4 regions of the Paenibacillus sp. FSL P2-0173 genome follow, and region 2 is predicted to be linked to each of the others. Evidence: riboswitches for the same ligand, from Rfam matches in the RefSeq annotation. Region 2 holds a riboswitch; each other region holds the start of a gene.
What was found. A riboswitch is a leader RNA that binds a small molecule or an ion and turns the genes downstream of it on or off. The one in region 2 is predicted to bind cyclic di-AMP.
Positions count from the first base shown of each region.

Region 1: another riboswitch for cyclic di-AMP. It lies ahead of MKX30_RS02020 (3D domain-containing protein); the one in region 2 lies ahead of MKX30_RS26675 (3D domain-containing protein).
Region 3: another riboswitch for cyclic di-AMP. It lies ahead of MKX30_RS26275 (C40 family peptidase); the one in region 2 lies ahead of MKX30_RS26675 (3D domain-containing protein).
Region 4: another riboswitch for cyclic di-AMP. It lies ahead of MKX30_RS14800 (hypothetical protein); the one in region 2 lies ahead of MKX30_RS26675 (3D domain-containing protein).

Region 1 is NZ_JBBOYK010000001.1:500,810-504,518, reverse strand. It holds gene MKX30_RS02025 (amino acid ABC transporter ATP-binding protein) at 1-367, shown strand, start outside; cyclic di-AMP (ydaO/yuaA leader) riboswitch at 602-770, shown strand; gene MKX30_RS02020 (3D domain-containing protein) at 777-1,445, shown strand; gene MKX30_RS02015 (polysaccharide deacetylase family protein) at 1,644-2,450, opposite strand; gene MKX30_RS02010 (NADH:flavin oxidoreductase/NADH oxidase) at 2,756-3,709, shown strand, end outside.
Region 2 is NZ_JBBOYK010000008.1:150,015-153,723, reverse strand. It holds gene MKX30_RS26680 (TatD family hydrolase) at 1-581, shown strand, start outside; cyclic di-AMP (ydaO/yuaA leader) riboswitch at 783-1,065, shown strand; gene MKX30_RS26675 (3D domain-containing protein) at 1,337-2,485, shown strand; gene rnmV (ribonuclease M5) at 2,632-3,177, shown strand; gene rsmA (16S rRNA (adenine(1518)-N(6)/adenine(1519)-N(6))-dimethyltransferase RsmA) at 3,185-3,709, shown strand, end outside.
Region 3 is NZ_JBBOYK010000008.1:44,926-48,634, reverse strand. It holds gene MKX30_RS26285 (4a-hydroxytetrahydrobiopterin dehydratase) at 1-195, shown strand, start outside; gene MKX30_RS26280 (GNAT family N-acetyltransferase) at 274-780, opposite strand; gene MKX30_RS26275 (C40 family peptidase) at 1,084-1,584, opposite strand; cyclic di-AMP (ydaO/yuaA leader) riboswitch at 1,590-1,727, opposite strand; gene MKX30_RS26270 (hypothetical protein) at 2,004-2,831, opposite strand; gene MKX30_RS26265 (M1 family metallopeptidase) at 2,843-3,709, opposite strand, start outside.
Region 4 is NZ_JBBOYK010000002.1:974,754-978,462, forward strand. It holds gene kdpA (potassium-transporting ATPase subunit KdpA) at 1-205, opposite strand, end outside; gene MKX30_RS27405 (potassium-transporting ATPase subunit F) at 357-434, opposite strand; gene MKX30_RS14800 (hypothetical protein) at 618-1,013, opposite strand; cyclic di-AMP (ydaO/yuaA leader) riboswitch at 1,129-1,301, opposite strand; gene MKX30_RS14805 (glutathione peroxidase) at 1,768-2,253, shown strand; tRNA gene MKX30_RS14810 (tRNA-Leu) at 2,399-2,481, opposite strand; gene MKX30_RS14815 (urease accessory protein UreF) at 2,744-3,481, shown strand.

The DNA of each region.
Region 1 (3,709 bases), on a different contig from region 2:
ACTCCTGCGTACCGTAGGGCTTGAGGATAAGAAGAATACCTATCCGAACCAGCTATCCGGTGGTCAGAAGCAACGTATTGCGATTGCGCGTGCTTTGGCCATGCAGCCGCACGTAATGCTGTTCGATGAGCCGACTTCTGCATTGGACCCTGAAATGGTTGGAGAGGTTCTGGATGTAATGAAGAAGCTCGCCGAAGGCGGCATGACCATGGTAATCGTGACGCATGAAATGGGCTTTGCCCGCGAGGTAGGCGATCGAATCATCTTTATGGATAACGGTCAAATTGTGGAACAAGGTACACCAGAGCAGGTATTTGGTACTCCAAGCCATGATCGCACCCGTGATTTTCTTGCCAAAGTATTGTAAGAAAGTGCTGATATGAGCTATAAAAAAGCCCTCCGTTTGACGGAGGGCTTTTTCTTTTTTTGTCACCATTTCACCATATTTTCGTAACAAATATCGATTTCTTGGTGACAAAATTGTAACGATTATAGTATGATGTTCAAGGTTCCCAACATTTTCATGCGGATAAGGTTACAAAATTGTGATATTATGCAGTAAGCCAAAACTTACCGGGACAGCATGCGGTTATGACAAACGCTGAATGCTGGGCCCAAACTATGGGAAGTGCGGGGGACGTAACAACGGCAGTCTTTCCGAAACGTCATAAGACGATATGGAATATGCCTAGGGGTGAATTGCACAAGCATAGGGCTTCTCCTGAGTCCGAATCCGACAGCTAACTTCGCAGGCATAACAGAGGAGGTACATATCTTTGAAACATCTAAAACATATTGGAAAAACCATGAAATTTGCGGTGCTTGCCGCAGCCATTGCAGGGCTGGCACAGACAGCTGGAGTAGCGGATGCTGCTTCGCTTCATACTGCCAAAGATGGCGATACCTTCTTTTTGCTTGCTCAACGTTATGGAGTATCAGTGGACGAGCTGACGAAGGCGAACCCAAACATTGCCTCTAACAATATATATGCAGGTCTGCAAATTAAGGTACCTGGTGAAAAAAGTGTGAATGCAGCTTCGGATTCGAAGCCGCAGCTTCTTACGGAGAAAGCACCAGCGAATGAGGGGCCAACGATTGAAGCGTGGGGCAAAACATTTAACTATAGCAAAATAGTTGACGTTAAGGCTACTGCGTATTCTGCCGCAGCCGATGAGAATGGTAAATGGGGAGCAGTGGACTACTACGGCAATCCGCTTAAACTAGGTACAATTGCGGTAGACCCGAACGTCATTCCGATGGGCACGAAAGTGCTGGTTACAGGCTATTCCCACCCAGGTTTGCCGGATCATTCTTTTGTAGCTGTCGCTCGCGATCAGGGCAGCGCCATTACAGGAAAACGGATTGATATCTTTATTCCTGGCAACAAATCATTTGTGAACGACTTTGGATTTCAAAATGTGAAGCTGTACGTTATTGATAAATAGCATTATACGTATATATGGTTTAATTAAACATAATATATATTATGTAAACTTAATGCCTGTATCCTACCGCATATAACTAGGTCAGACTCTTATCAGGTCCTATCCATAAAAAAGGCTGTCTTGACGAGCAGAAAACTTCTGCTGGTAAGACAGCCTTTTTACGTTGCTTTAGCTTGTAGCTCAATCATAAACATATGGTTATTTCTGTTCCGATGTGTGGAGTAGCCGGGGGACTGTGACAAATTTGTAGCCCTTAGCTTTTAGAGAGTGAATTAGACCCGGCAGAGCTTGAACAGTGCCTTGCAAGTTGGAACTTTGACCTCCACCTGCGTGCATTAAAATAATAGAGCCAGGCCCAGTAGCTGGGATCACATTGCGCTGAATTTGTGTTTTACTTAGTCCCTTCCAGTCGAGAGAGTCTACATTCCAATTGACAATCATGTAGCCATGACGACGTGCCCACTGGATTTGAGGCTCCGTGATTTCACCGTAGGGTGGACGAATCAACTTGGGGCGAAAACCTGCGCTGGCTTGTAAAATACGTTCTGTTTTTGTAATCTGGTTGCGAAAGCGTTCTGGTGTGGCCTTCCTAAAATCCGGATGAGTATAGGAATGGTTTCCTATAGCATGGCCTTCACGGATAATACGGCGTATGATCCCAGGATGCTTTTCCGCACGGTGACCGACGATGAAAAATGTAGCTTTGATGCCGTTGGCGTGTAATACGTCCAAAACCTGCGGCGTATACCTAGAATCGGGCACATCATCAAAGGTTAGGGCAATTTGGCGGGTGTGTGGGCCGCACATTTTAAAAATGTCCGCATGTTTTTTTCGCAGCATTGCTAATGTAGGAGTTGCTCGATCTGTGCTCTGTTGTACAGAAGAAGCAACAGCTGCTTCCTTGGGATGGGGCGTTCCGATGTTGGGAGGCGCATCCGCGTGAACGGGTAAACTTGAAAATGCTAGTAACAGTGCCAAGCCTGGCAACACTCCCCTGTACGGCATATGTATCCCCCCTTTCCGTGCAGTGATACCTAGTGGTGCTCTCGACTATTATGTACCTGTCCTATTAAAAATATGCTGGTTACCAAGTTCGGCTCATAAACGACTGGAAAGAAGTCCACGATGAAACGATTATCAATGAAGATGATGGAGCTAAACGTACATATTCTCTTAAACATGACCGAAAACAGGAGCATTTTCGCAAGTTTTAGCCTTACAACGAATTCGGTATACCGTGACAGCTGGTGTATAATGGGGATGCAATTCATAATTATACAGACATGGAATTGAAGGAAGGATGGATAAAAGTGACCGACTTGTTTACTCCTTATCAATTAAAGGGGCTTTCTTTAAAAAATCGGATTGTCATGCCCCCGATGTGCCAATACAGCGTGGAGGCCAAGGACGGAAATCCAACGGATTGGCATCATGTCCATTATGTGAGCCGGGCAGTAGGAGGCACTGGACTTATTATTGTGGAAATGACAGCGGTCCATCCAGATGGACGTATTACAGATCGTGATTTGGGTATTTGGAGTGACGAACATATTCCTGCATATCGTAAGATTGTAGAGGAAGTTCACAAGTATGGTGCCAAAATTGGCATTCAACTAGGCCACGCTGGACGCAAGGCTGAAGATGCTGAGCAACCTGTGGGTCCTTCCTCGATTCCTTTTAGCGAACGCTTTAAAGAGCCGCACGCCTTAAAGACAGCTGAAGTCAGGGAACTGGTTCAGGCATACAAAGAAGGCGCGCGCCGCGCGGTGGAAGCAGGTTTTGACACGGTCGAGATACATGGCGCTCACGGCTATCTGATCCATCAATTTCATTCGCCTTTAACAAATGCCAGAGAAGATGAATATGGGCAGGATTTGTCACTGTTCGGTGTTGAGGTCATACATGCTGTTAAAGAGGTTCTTCCTGCTGATATGCCTGTGCTTATGCGGATTTCTGCCAAAGAATACGTCGAGGATGGATATAATGTGGAATACATAACAGACGTAGGGGAACGATATCGTGATGCGGGTGTGGACATTTTCCATATCTCTTCTGGTGGTGAGGGTCCGATTGGTTCTGGCGGAGGCCCGTCTGCGCGTGCCGGCTATCAGGTGGATTTGGCTCATACCATCCGTGAAAAGCTGAATGTACCTGTCATTGCGGTTGGCTTACTGGATGATTATGAGGACGCCCGCCGGGTAGTTCAGCAGAAAGAAGCTGATCTGGTAGCAATAGGCCGTGCCATGCTGCGTGATCCCTATTGG
Region 2 (3,709 bases):
ATCCGCAGGATGCTATTACAATGCAGGAGGGCGATCTAGAATGGATTGCATCGTTATGCAGTCATAAAAAGGTTGTAGCCATCGGAGAGATCGGTCTGGATTATTATTGGGATACATCACCGAAGGATGTGCAGCATCGGGTGTTTCGAAATCAAATTGGTCTGGCTCGTGAGCTCAAAATGCCCATTGTTATCCATAACCGGGATGCACATGAAGATATTGTTAAGATTTTGCGCGAGGAAAAAGCGAGTGAGATTGGCGGAGTCATGCACTCCTTTTCGGGTAGCTGGGAAACTGCCAAAATGGTGCTGGATATGGGATTTCACCTTTCCTTCGGTGGTCCAATAACGTTCAAAAATGCCAAGCAGCCAAAAGAGGTGCTCGCACAGGTGCCGCTGGACCGTCTGCTCATTGAAACTGATGCTCCCTATCTGACGCCTCATCCGTTTCGTGGGAAGCGAAATGAGTCTGCACATGTGAGACTGGTAGCAGAGGCTGCAGCCCAAATCAAAGGGATTACAGTGGAGGAATTAGTGTCAATAACGACCCAAAATGCCCTGGAACGATTTGACATTCAATGAAAAAGTGAAGAAATCGATCAAAATAAAGAGATAGACGAAGCTAATCATGAATTTGTTGCAGGAAACTCGAGAATATTACAATATTTTAACCGAATATTTTAAAAAATGTACTTGAAACCTGCTTTACAACATGCATAGAAACAGGATATCATCTTTTCAGTGAATTGTTGTTTGAATGTAAACATCAACAAGTCATTTCATGAACCAGTCTCGCTGAGTCCCTTTTACAGGGAACGGGGGAACCGATATGGCTTACAGTACGTCCGGCGTATGTGCAAGAAGGGAACGTCTCTTCCGCCAGCCGGCTCGACCTAAATTCTTTTCCTGGATGGGATTGAACAGGTGGAGGAGCCGTATTTCGATTTCTTTCTGGGTCTTCGGGGTGAATGTGAAGGCGACCGCCATGAGCGGTTGACCCAAGCTAGGGCGACTCTCTACGTCCGAACCCGACAGCTAACCCCGTAAGCGTAACAAGAGAGAAGCCATCTCGTGCATGAGTTTTCCCGCATATTCACACATGCCGGAAGCCACGAAAGAGCTCTCTAGTCTCTTTCTCTGGCTTTTTTTGTTGTGAATAAAAGAAAATCTGTCATCATACTGTGGTTAAACAGGGGAGGACAGCATGCCGCGAAGACGGGTACATGGTGCAGGACAGTCGCAGTTTGGGCTTGTCTTGTAGAAAATCTGTTATAGTCACGTCAAATCTCAACTATGTCTTACTCCAGACGGCGGGCTATGTAAGGAGGACGGAGGAAATGGGCATTTTCCAAAAAAAGGATACCCATGAGTCACGCTCATCCAGCATGTCTTACGTATTGCGTTGGAAGCAAGAGAATGTGCGCCAGGCTGCTTTGGTTGCTATATTTCTAATCGCGCTAACGATTATGATTTCAATTCTGATGTACACGCAATCTAAAAAACAAGTCTTTTTTGTCATCGATGGCAAGGCGTCTGCGGTAGAAACCCGGGAATCCAAGCTTCAAGATTTGCTGAGCGAGCATTCCATTTCACTTCAGCCGCATGATACAGTTTCCATGCCGCTAAATGGAGCAATACAGGATGGCGATCGCGTAGTCATTAAACGTGCCAATCAAGTCAAAGTATCTTCAGGCAATGAGACGAAAAAGCTGTACACAACAGAAAATACAGTAGAAGGTGCCATTCGTACCTCGGGCTATAAATTATCATCAACGGATAAAGTTTATCCTGCGTTGGATGCCTCTGTTTCGTCTAACATGGACATAAAAATCGTCCGTGTGAAGAAACAGCAGGTCGAACAGAAAAAACAGGTGCCTTATCAGGTCATCAAAACGGCCGATCCGAGTCTTTATAAAGGCGATAATCGGGTCATTCAAAGCGGCAAATCGGGTGTGGTCGTCCAGCACGTTCAAAAGGTATATCATGATGGAAAGTTGGTATCCAAACAGCTGGTTAACAAGGAAGTTGCACAGAACCGTGTGGATAAAGTCATTGCAGTAGGAACGAAGAAAAAACCGGTCGTTCTGGCTGCTTCCGTCGGTCCCAATGATGCCGTTAAGGCAACAACGGTTAGTTCGGGCAGTGCTGTCCGTAAAGCAGGCGTCAATTTTAAATATAGCAAAGTTTTACAAAATGTCTCCATGACGGCGTATTCCTCACAGGAGCCAGGTATCGGTACACGTACTGCATCCGGCGCACGTGTCACGGAAGGACGCACCATCGCGGTCGATCCGAGTGTAATTCCAATCGGCTGGTGGGTGTATATCGAAGGGGTGGGCTTCCGCCGTGCGGAGGATACCGGTGGCGCGATTAAAGGCCACAAAATCGATGTGTATTATGAGAGTTTGAGCCGAGCCAACCAATTTGGTCGTAAGCACGGTAAAACCGTTTATGTTATCGGACCGGTAAAGCCTGAAATCAACTAAAACAGGTTGTGTATGTTGAGGGCAATGCGATAGTATTAACAACATAGTTATGCCATGCTAAGAAGAGGATATCCTCTTCTTATTTTGTTTTCAAAAGCAGGGAAAGATAAATATAGCTTGCTGTGTAGCAGTGGAGGGAAACGCAAATGATCAAGGAAGTGATCGTGGTAGAGGGCCGGGATGATACGGTGGCCATTCGCCGCGCTGTTGAAGCGGATACGATAGAAACTGGCGGCTCAGCCATTAATAAAATGACGCTGCGTAAAATTGCATTGGCGCAGGAGCGGCGGGGGGTCATCATTTTAACCGATCCCGATCATGCAGGGGAGCGCATCCGTAAGATTATCGCTTCCAAGGTACCCGGCTGCAAGCAGGCCTTTATACCCGAGGCAGAAGCGACGCGTAAAGGAGATATTGGCGTGGAGAATGCCTCACCAGAAGCGATCAGACACGCTCTTGCACGGGTCCATACGACAGTGGAAGGCGCCGACCCGCTGATTGAGTGGGCGGACCTGATTGATGCTGGACTCATCACCCACCCCAATGCTGCTGCACGCCGTATGGCCTTAGGGAATGTGCTGGGTATTGGTTATTGTAACGGAAAGCAGCTACATAAACGGCTCTCTGTATTTCAGATCAGCCGCGAGGAATTTGCCGGGGCGCTGGCACAAATTGAAAGTGAAGGATTGTGATATCCGTATGACAGGGATTCAAGATATAGCAACACCGCGGCGTACGAAGGACATTATTCAACGGCACGGTTTTTCGTTCAAAAAGAGTTTGGGACAAAATTTCCTGATTGATCAGAATATTCTCAATAAGATTGTAAATGCTGCCGGATTGGATGAGACGAAGGGCGCACTTGAGATCGGTCCTGGGATTGGTGCTTTGACCGAGAAGCTGGCCCAATCGGCCAAGGCAGTTACCGCTGTCGAGATTGACCAGCGGCTACTGCCAATTCTCGAAGAAGTGTTGGCCCCTTACGAGCATGTGAAGGTACGTCATGGAGATGTGTTGAAGCTGGATTTGCGCGAGGTGTTCGCAACCGATTTTGCAGACGTGAGCAAAGTAAGTGTCGTGGCTAATCTGCCGTACTACGTTACTACACCGATTCTGATGAGGCTGCTGGAGGACAAGCTCCCTTTGGAGAATATCGTCGTTATGATCCAAAAAGAAGTGGCTGAGCGTATGGCTGCGTCTCCTGGAACGAAGGATTACGGCAGC
Region 3 (3,709 bases), 110 kb from region 2:
ATGAAAGGGATTGCATTCGTGGATGAAGTTGCCGCTATATCTGAAGCATTCAATCATCATCCATTTATTACGATTGATTACAAGACCGTGACTCTGCGTTTGACCTCTTGGGACGACGGCGGTATTATGGCCGTGGATATTAAGGAAGCCCAACAATATAATGAAGCTTTTGAAAAAATGCGCAGCAGTCATTGAGCTTGTAATGATCTGTCGTATGATGATAAAAGCGCCTTCGCTATACAACATCGCGGTTGTATGCCGAAGGCGCTTTTATCATAGAACCTGGGTTTGGTGTTCGGGACGATATACCATACAAAAAAACGGTTTTTTGCCATCGGGAGTCTGGCGTTCATAGGTATCTGTAAGCTCAAATCCAGCCGCCTTGTAAGCCCGGATAGCGCGCCCATTCCAAGTGAGTACCTCTAGATCAATTTCATTCTTCGGGTTGCGTCGTTGTGCTTCCTCTGCAATGGCACGGACAAAATCAGCGCCTTTGCCATGTCCGCATCTTTCAGGATGCATTCCAAGACCTAGCCGGGTCACACCGATCATAGGAAAATATTGAGCAAATCCCGTCAGCTTATTCTCTTCATCCAGTACGGCAACATATTGCTCTTGGCGAAGCGTGGGACTTCCAAATTCGACTTCAAGCGCCTTCATTTGTTCCCAGGGGAGCCAACCGTATATATTATAAGGTGGATCATAGCGCCACTCACAGATTGCAGCCGCTTGATGCTCGTCCATCGGTACGATCCGATAGTTGGATATTGAGGCCGGCATGTGTTCCATCCTCCTTTTACAGGTACTTCAATCATTAACAACAGATTGTAGACAAGTTGCAGGGGAATGGCAAGCGTGTTTATTTCATACTCAAGTCGGGTATACATTCAATAAGAAGGATTTACTGCTCATATGCTCCCCCAGCGCTGACGGTAAAACCGACGATGTTCGCTAAAATTGAAACCTTTTGAGGCTTCAGTTCGTCAGTAATGATAATAATTGCTGATGTTGTGGACATAAAAAACCGCAATTCGATTCCGGCCAGAATCAAATTGCGGCTAGGGTTAGCTTGCTGTGCGTTAGTTATTCTACGTTGTCGTCATCAGGAATTTCTGAAGCTACAGAATGGTAAGCGTCTGTGCTCATAATTCTTTTTGCACCGACATAGCGGTTAGCGTAATAATTTTCGTTCAGTGAGCTAACTACTACACCACGTGAAGTCGAGGAGTGGGCAAATTTCCCTTCACCTACGAAGATACCTACATGGGAAATGCCTCTTCCTGTGGTGTTGAAGAACACCAGGTCTCCAGGTCTCATTTCGTCGCGGGATACAGAAGATCCCATTTTGAATTGTGATCCGGATTGATGCGGAAGTTTAATTCCCAGTTTGTTGAATACATACATTGTGAAGCCGGAGCAATCGAATCCCTCGAGTGTAGTGCCTCCGCTTCTGTAGCTCGTTCCTTTGGCATCTTGAATGACCTGGTCCATCTTAGAGTCTGCATATGCACTGCCGCCACCGAATGTAAAAGATGTAAAGGCAATGGCAAGACCCATAGCTGCGATCGTTAGCTTCTTCTTCAAAAAAAATATACCCCTTCCAATGCCTGCGAGGTTAGCTTAAGGATTCGGTAGAAGGTTCCCCTATGACCACTCTGTTGCGAGATCAATTCACCCAAACTGGTTCCCCCGCTTCCTAGGTGCCAGGAATTAGGCTTAACTTAAGATGTGCACCTTGGAGAGCAGTATTCACAATAACGTTATTTTTGAGATAAAGGTTACAATAAAGATTACAAAGTTGTTACTATCAGTTCACTGCGATTATTGTAACAAAGACGGCTGGCTTTGGCAAATGTTTCATTGCAAAAAGTTACAAAAAAAATCTGCTCCTAATGTCCAAGGAACAGATGTTGTTAACAGTATTCAGTTATGTGTCGTTTGCGCGGATATGAATCAAGATTTTTCGACAGACGGAAATGAAGTAAAAAACATAAAGGCAGGGCTTAACTTCTACTGGAGATATCGGTATGCCATAGTCTGTACTGCGAACTGATATGCCACAGCCTGACCAGACTAGTAACAAAATGATACGATTGCTGGAGAATGAGCGCCAGCATACCAGTCCAAATCATCGCCACGGTGCCAAATAGACCGAAGACCAGCAGCACACAAGCACCGAGCAAAAGAGATATACCGACAGCTGGGAGGAGCTGGCGAAAGAAGGCGAGCAGGGACGATAGTATGGCGTGACCACCGACAGTCCCCAGTTGCATATACAGGATGCACTGCCGAATGAACCATCCGTATGCCATCCACCCCATGGCATAGGGCAACAAATGAAGCAGGTAAGAGGGAGATTGAAGTGCTCCTGCTACAATAGGGTAGAGTCTCGGTACTACCCAAAAGGCGGGAAGCAGCAGCAGTCCCAACTCGATGGTGTAATACAACAGCGACGACATGCCATGGCGTTTCATACCCTTGAAAAAGGACAGGCTTTGCGGTTCAGTAGCATCGGTATGCAGGCTTTGATATATTCCGGCTCTAATGAAGGGAGTGATCAGTATGCGTAGTACAGTCGCCCCTAGTAGTATCCACAAATAAACATGTACTTCCCGGCTGTCCATCAGAGCAATCTGGCTCTCCATCCAAAACAAGGTCTGTCCCAGCTCGTTTTGACCCTGATCAGGATAACGGAGCAGTAGCGGGATAACGGCAGACTGCACCAGCCGATAGAGAAACACCCCCCACAGTAGTCGATACAGAAATAAAATGATAACGATATAGAATCGTATGCGCACCAGCGCCCAGCCCTCTTTTATAACAGTCCGCATCTATAGACACCTCACCATGACAGACTTCCAAGCAGTGTTTCTAACAGCTTGGTTACACTTACATTCCAACGGGTTTGTTGCTTTTCGTCCAATTCGGCTTTTAGGCTATTGTTAATGTGCTTGTTCTCCAGTGCAATGGTATATAGAGGATCAAGGGTTACATAGGAAACGGGAGAAGTACTTTTGATCCGAAAAGTTGTGCTTTTGCCCGCGCCGTCCCAAGCCTTGAATATCGTGGTACCATCCTTGAAGGTAAATTGGACAGGGATCTTGGGATAATCCGCCCCTTTTTTGCTGACCGTCACGACTGCTTCATATCCATTCTCCAGCTTGTGGTTCGTGATATGATCCACCGAAAAGTCCGCCATCTGGCCGTCATATACATACTGTTCAAAATAGTGGCTCCATGAGCGTCCGGTGGCTCTCTCCACGATACGTTGAAAATCCTGGGAGGATGGATGCTTGAATCGGTACGTCTGGACGTAGGTCCGCATAATCCGATCCATTTTTTTCATACCCACCTGACGTTCAATGCCCCGTAGTACCAGCTTGCCTCGAGAGTAGGCGTTTTGCGCGTACTCAGCAGCCGAGCCGTACTTCCATGACTCGCGGTTTAGCGGCTGTGGGGAGGCTATCTGTCCCGATTGTAATGGCAAGTTGGGGGTAAGCCCATATTCTTGCTCCATAAGCCGCTCCTCTGCATAGGAGGTGAAGCCTTCATCCAGCCACGGCTCCTCAAATTCGTTATTGGCTACCATTCCGTAGAAATATTGATGTCCAATCTCATGAACTAATGTTCGTTCCAGACTATAGCCAGGATTTAGATTACCCGCAGCAGCGGCTGTGATGAGTGTCGGATACTCCATACCGCCGGCTCC
Region 4 (3,709 bases), on a different contig from region 2:
CAATGAAACTCATAACATACGTAGTCCAACGCATGCTCTCCAGCTTCTTCAATCCTACTATCTTATAAATCAGCTTTTCTGTTCCGCCAAAAATCCGATCCGTCCGATTGGGTTCATTCGAGAATACATGATACATATAGGTGCCCACTGGCTTTACCAAGAGCAGCAATATGACGATCACAATTCCAATTTGAAGCAGCTCCATCCTTTATTCCTCCTTCAAAATGCTCCTGCGTTTGGAACAACAGACCTGCTTCCAGAGCACCAAACGTGTGCACACGTTTGCGAAAACCTGCTACCTATGATGCTTAATATTCAGATCTGTTGTTCCCGCCCGCTCTATCCCCTATAGCTGATTAGAACTTTTCAGGGTTCAGGAGTGCGTAGATTAAATACATAAACACAATAGCCGTAAGTCCAAGTATAACGATCATCCTCTTCGTCCTCCTTTAGAGGTCTGCGCATCACACCAGCGTACAAACAGCAGTATCACTCCATAACTCACAGCCATGACGAGCAGCATGTATATATCCATCATGTTTATACCCTCCGTATCGGTCCTCAGATCGCCATTCTTATTTGATCATAAAATCATAAAACAACTATGTTATAAGTGCTTATCCGTTCAGCAGAAAACCCACCTCTCCGTTCAATGTGTAGATCACATGATCCGCTCCCAATCCCCGATAAATTCCTTGTGGATTACAGCCGTGCGTAATAACATAGATCGATTCCGATGTTAGCGGCCGACATATTTGCAGGAAACGGCACGTCAGATTCAAGCTGTTCTCGAACAAATACACACTACCAATTTCTTTTTTTGGAAAATTCCATTTTCCTGCTTGCATGGTATTGATGCGGACAATGTGCTCCACACCCATTTTTTTGAGCTGTCGTTCCTCCTGGGCGCTATTCGTGAGAACTGCAAACGCCAATTTTTTGAAAATAAGCAATTTCACAAAACTTCTGCCCGCTTCATTCGGTGCAGTGACAATAATTAACCGACCTTCCATCAGTAGCTCCTCTCCCGGTATAAAAAGACAACAAAAAGAAGCCGAAGGAAAAAGGCTTTCCTCCGGCTTCTTACATATCCATGATAAAATAAACCATGGCTGCACACGGCGGTTTGTTGCCTCTCCCTGTACGCTTACGAGGTTAGCTGTCGGATTCGGACGTGAGAGTCGCCCTATTTCTGGCACTTGACCTGAAAATTCACCCCATGAGACACACGGCTTCCGAAGCCGTACAATCTCGATTGGTTCCCCCGCTTTTGCAACTGCAAAATTCAGCGCTATAGACATTTCGTTGTTGCTTCATTCAAGTTAATTTGAAATTACGTCTTGAATCATACACCCGCGCATGGAAGACTGTAAAGCTCAACTGCGGGGTTATAAATCGGCCTTTAGAGCCTAGGATATTAATAATAGCGCTTACAATGCAACTATGCTTCTCACAGCTCCTTCAATCTCTGTTTTTCATCCCTTTTCGAAAATGACAAGCATGTCAATATTGGCGTAGGGTAGGGCGTTTTTGGCCTTTTTTTGTAAAAAGAGAAGAAAATACGCTATATGTACCAGCTAAACACCGATTGAACCCGCTTTTATAAGAAGAAACACCTTAATTCGCTCCATTTGCGGTGCGATTTACTGTTTTGAACAAAATACGATTTTACAGCGGCTAAAGGCTTGATACAGCTTTTCAAAACTTGCAACCTCGATTTTAATTGCTTACAATTTAATTGCTGAATATTGAATAAGGAGAGATACTATGACCGTTTATGAATATGATGCGCACACCCTGCAAGGGAAACAAATTCCGTTATCCACATATGAAGGGAACGTTCTGCTTATCGTGAACACTGCCAGCAAATGTGGGTTAACCCCCCAATACAAAGCGCTACAAGAGCTATATGACCAGTACCATGAACAGGGGCTCGAAATTTTGGGATTTCCCAGCAACCAATTTGCCAAACAAGAGCCAGGTTCCAGCGAGGAGATTTCCGAGTTTTGCCAGATCAATTATGGTGTTACCTTTCCGATGTTCGCCAAGACAGATGTCAATGGCGATCAAGCGCACCCCTTATTTCGTTACCTGACCCAAACTGCTCCGGGGGTATTAGGGTCCAAAGCGATCAAATGGAATTTTACTAAATTCTTAATTACACGAGAAGGTAACGTATTTAAGCGCTATGCACCGCAAACCACTCCAGATAAGCTGGCGGGAGATATAGAGAAGCTTTTGCAGCAAAACTGACATCCTTCTTTATCACAGTTAATAAACGACCGGTTGTCTACCGTTGTTCTGTGGCAAAAGGATATAACGAAAAATGCTTAACAAAAAAAGCATCCCTTCACGTAAACCGTGTCAGGATGCTTTTTTAACTGAGTCTTGCATATAATGCGGTCGAGAGGACTCGAACCTCCACGGGCGTACGCCCACTACCCCCTCAAGATAGCGTGTCTGCCATTCCACCACGACCGCAAATCATAATGTAATGAGGCAACAGATTTATTATACTCTCTCATCAACTATTTGTAAACAAAAATATAATAATTATTTTATATGTTATTTTAACTAACATATATGAGCGATAAGAATATTTAATTTGACACAAAAGCTACTTAAATGTAAATATATATTACATATATTTCGAATATCTTTCGTCCCCCCAAGTAAAGAGTGAAATAACGTAACATAAGGATTCACTTCGAGGAGGCGAACCACCCTGCATAAAGGCAACCGCTTGCTGAACTATGCATTATTGTTGGACCCTTCCCTACCTGTTGGTGGCTTCACCCGTTTCAACGGACTGGAGAAACTATCCCGTAACGGACATTTGAACAGTCTACAAGACCTGGAACATTACATGCTGGATGATTTGTATCCTCAATTTACAACCGTTGACGGCATGGCTATCAAAAGTCTGTATGTCGCCATCCAGCAGAATGACAGTTGGCGGATCGCCCTCATTGATAAGATGCTGCATACCCAACGTCCCTCCTGGCAGCATGTGAAGGAGTTTCGTCTATCCGGTCAGCGTCTGCTCAAGCTCGCTAAGGCTCTTTATCCTTGGCTTGAATTTGACCAGTTGGAATCCATACTCATTCAATACAATGCGATTGGCACACTCGCTACCGTTCACACCTGGATTAACTTCCTCCTCGGAAACGATGTAGAACAGACCGTTCACGGCTATCTTAGCGCAGCGGTGTCCTTCTGTGTGGAAGATGCCTTCAAACTACTCAATCCTCCTTATGAGGAAAAGAACCCTCTTATGGAGCGTATGACAAGCGAGCTCCTCTCTGCCTGGAAGAAGCTTAACCAACCTGAGCCAACTGCATCTCAGCGTCGCTTTCTTCACAGACATTGGTCCAGCTCCTACATCACTCTACCTCTTTATATGAGCCATAATAACCAATTGGATGAACCTAGACTGTTTTCCTCCTCAGGTCTATTCAAACGCCTTCCAGCATCCCCCTGATGCGTCGTTTCGCCAATGTGGTCACAACACCAAAAACACTCTGTCCCTTTCCTCAGGTGGCAGAGTGTTTTTTATCCACATATAATCGCAATTCACAGCATTAGCAGACTCTAGACGGATTATCAGAACCACCTAGCACTTAATTAAGTAATTAATTCAACAAAATGACGCATTTACGATTGTAAAAACACGTATAAAAGTGTATCATAGTGTTAGATGGTTAATTCT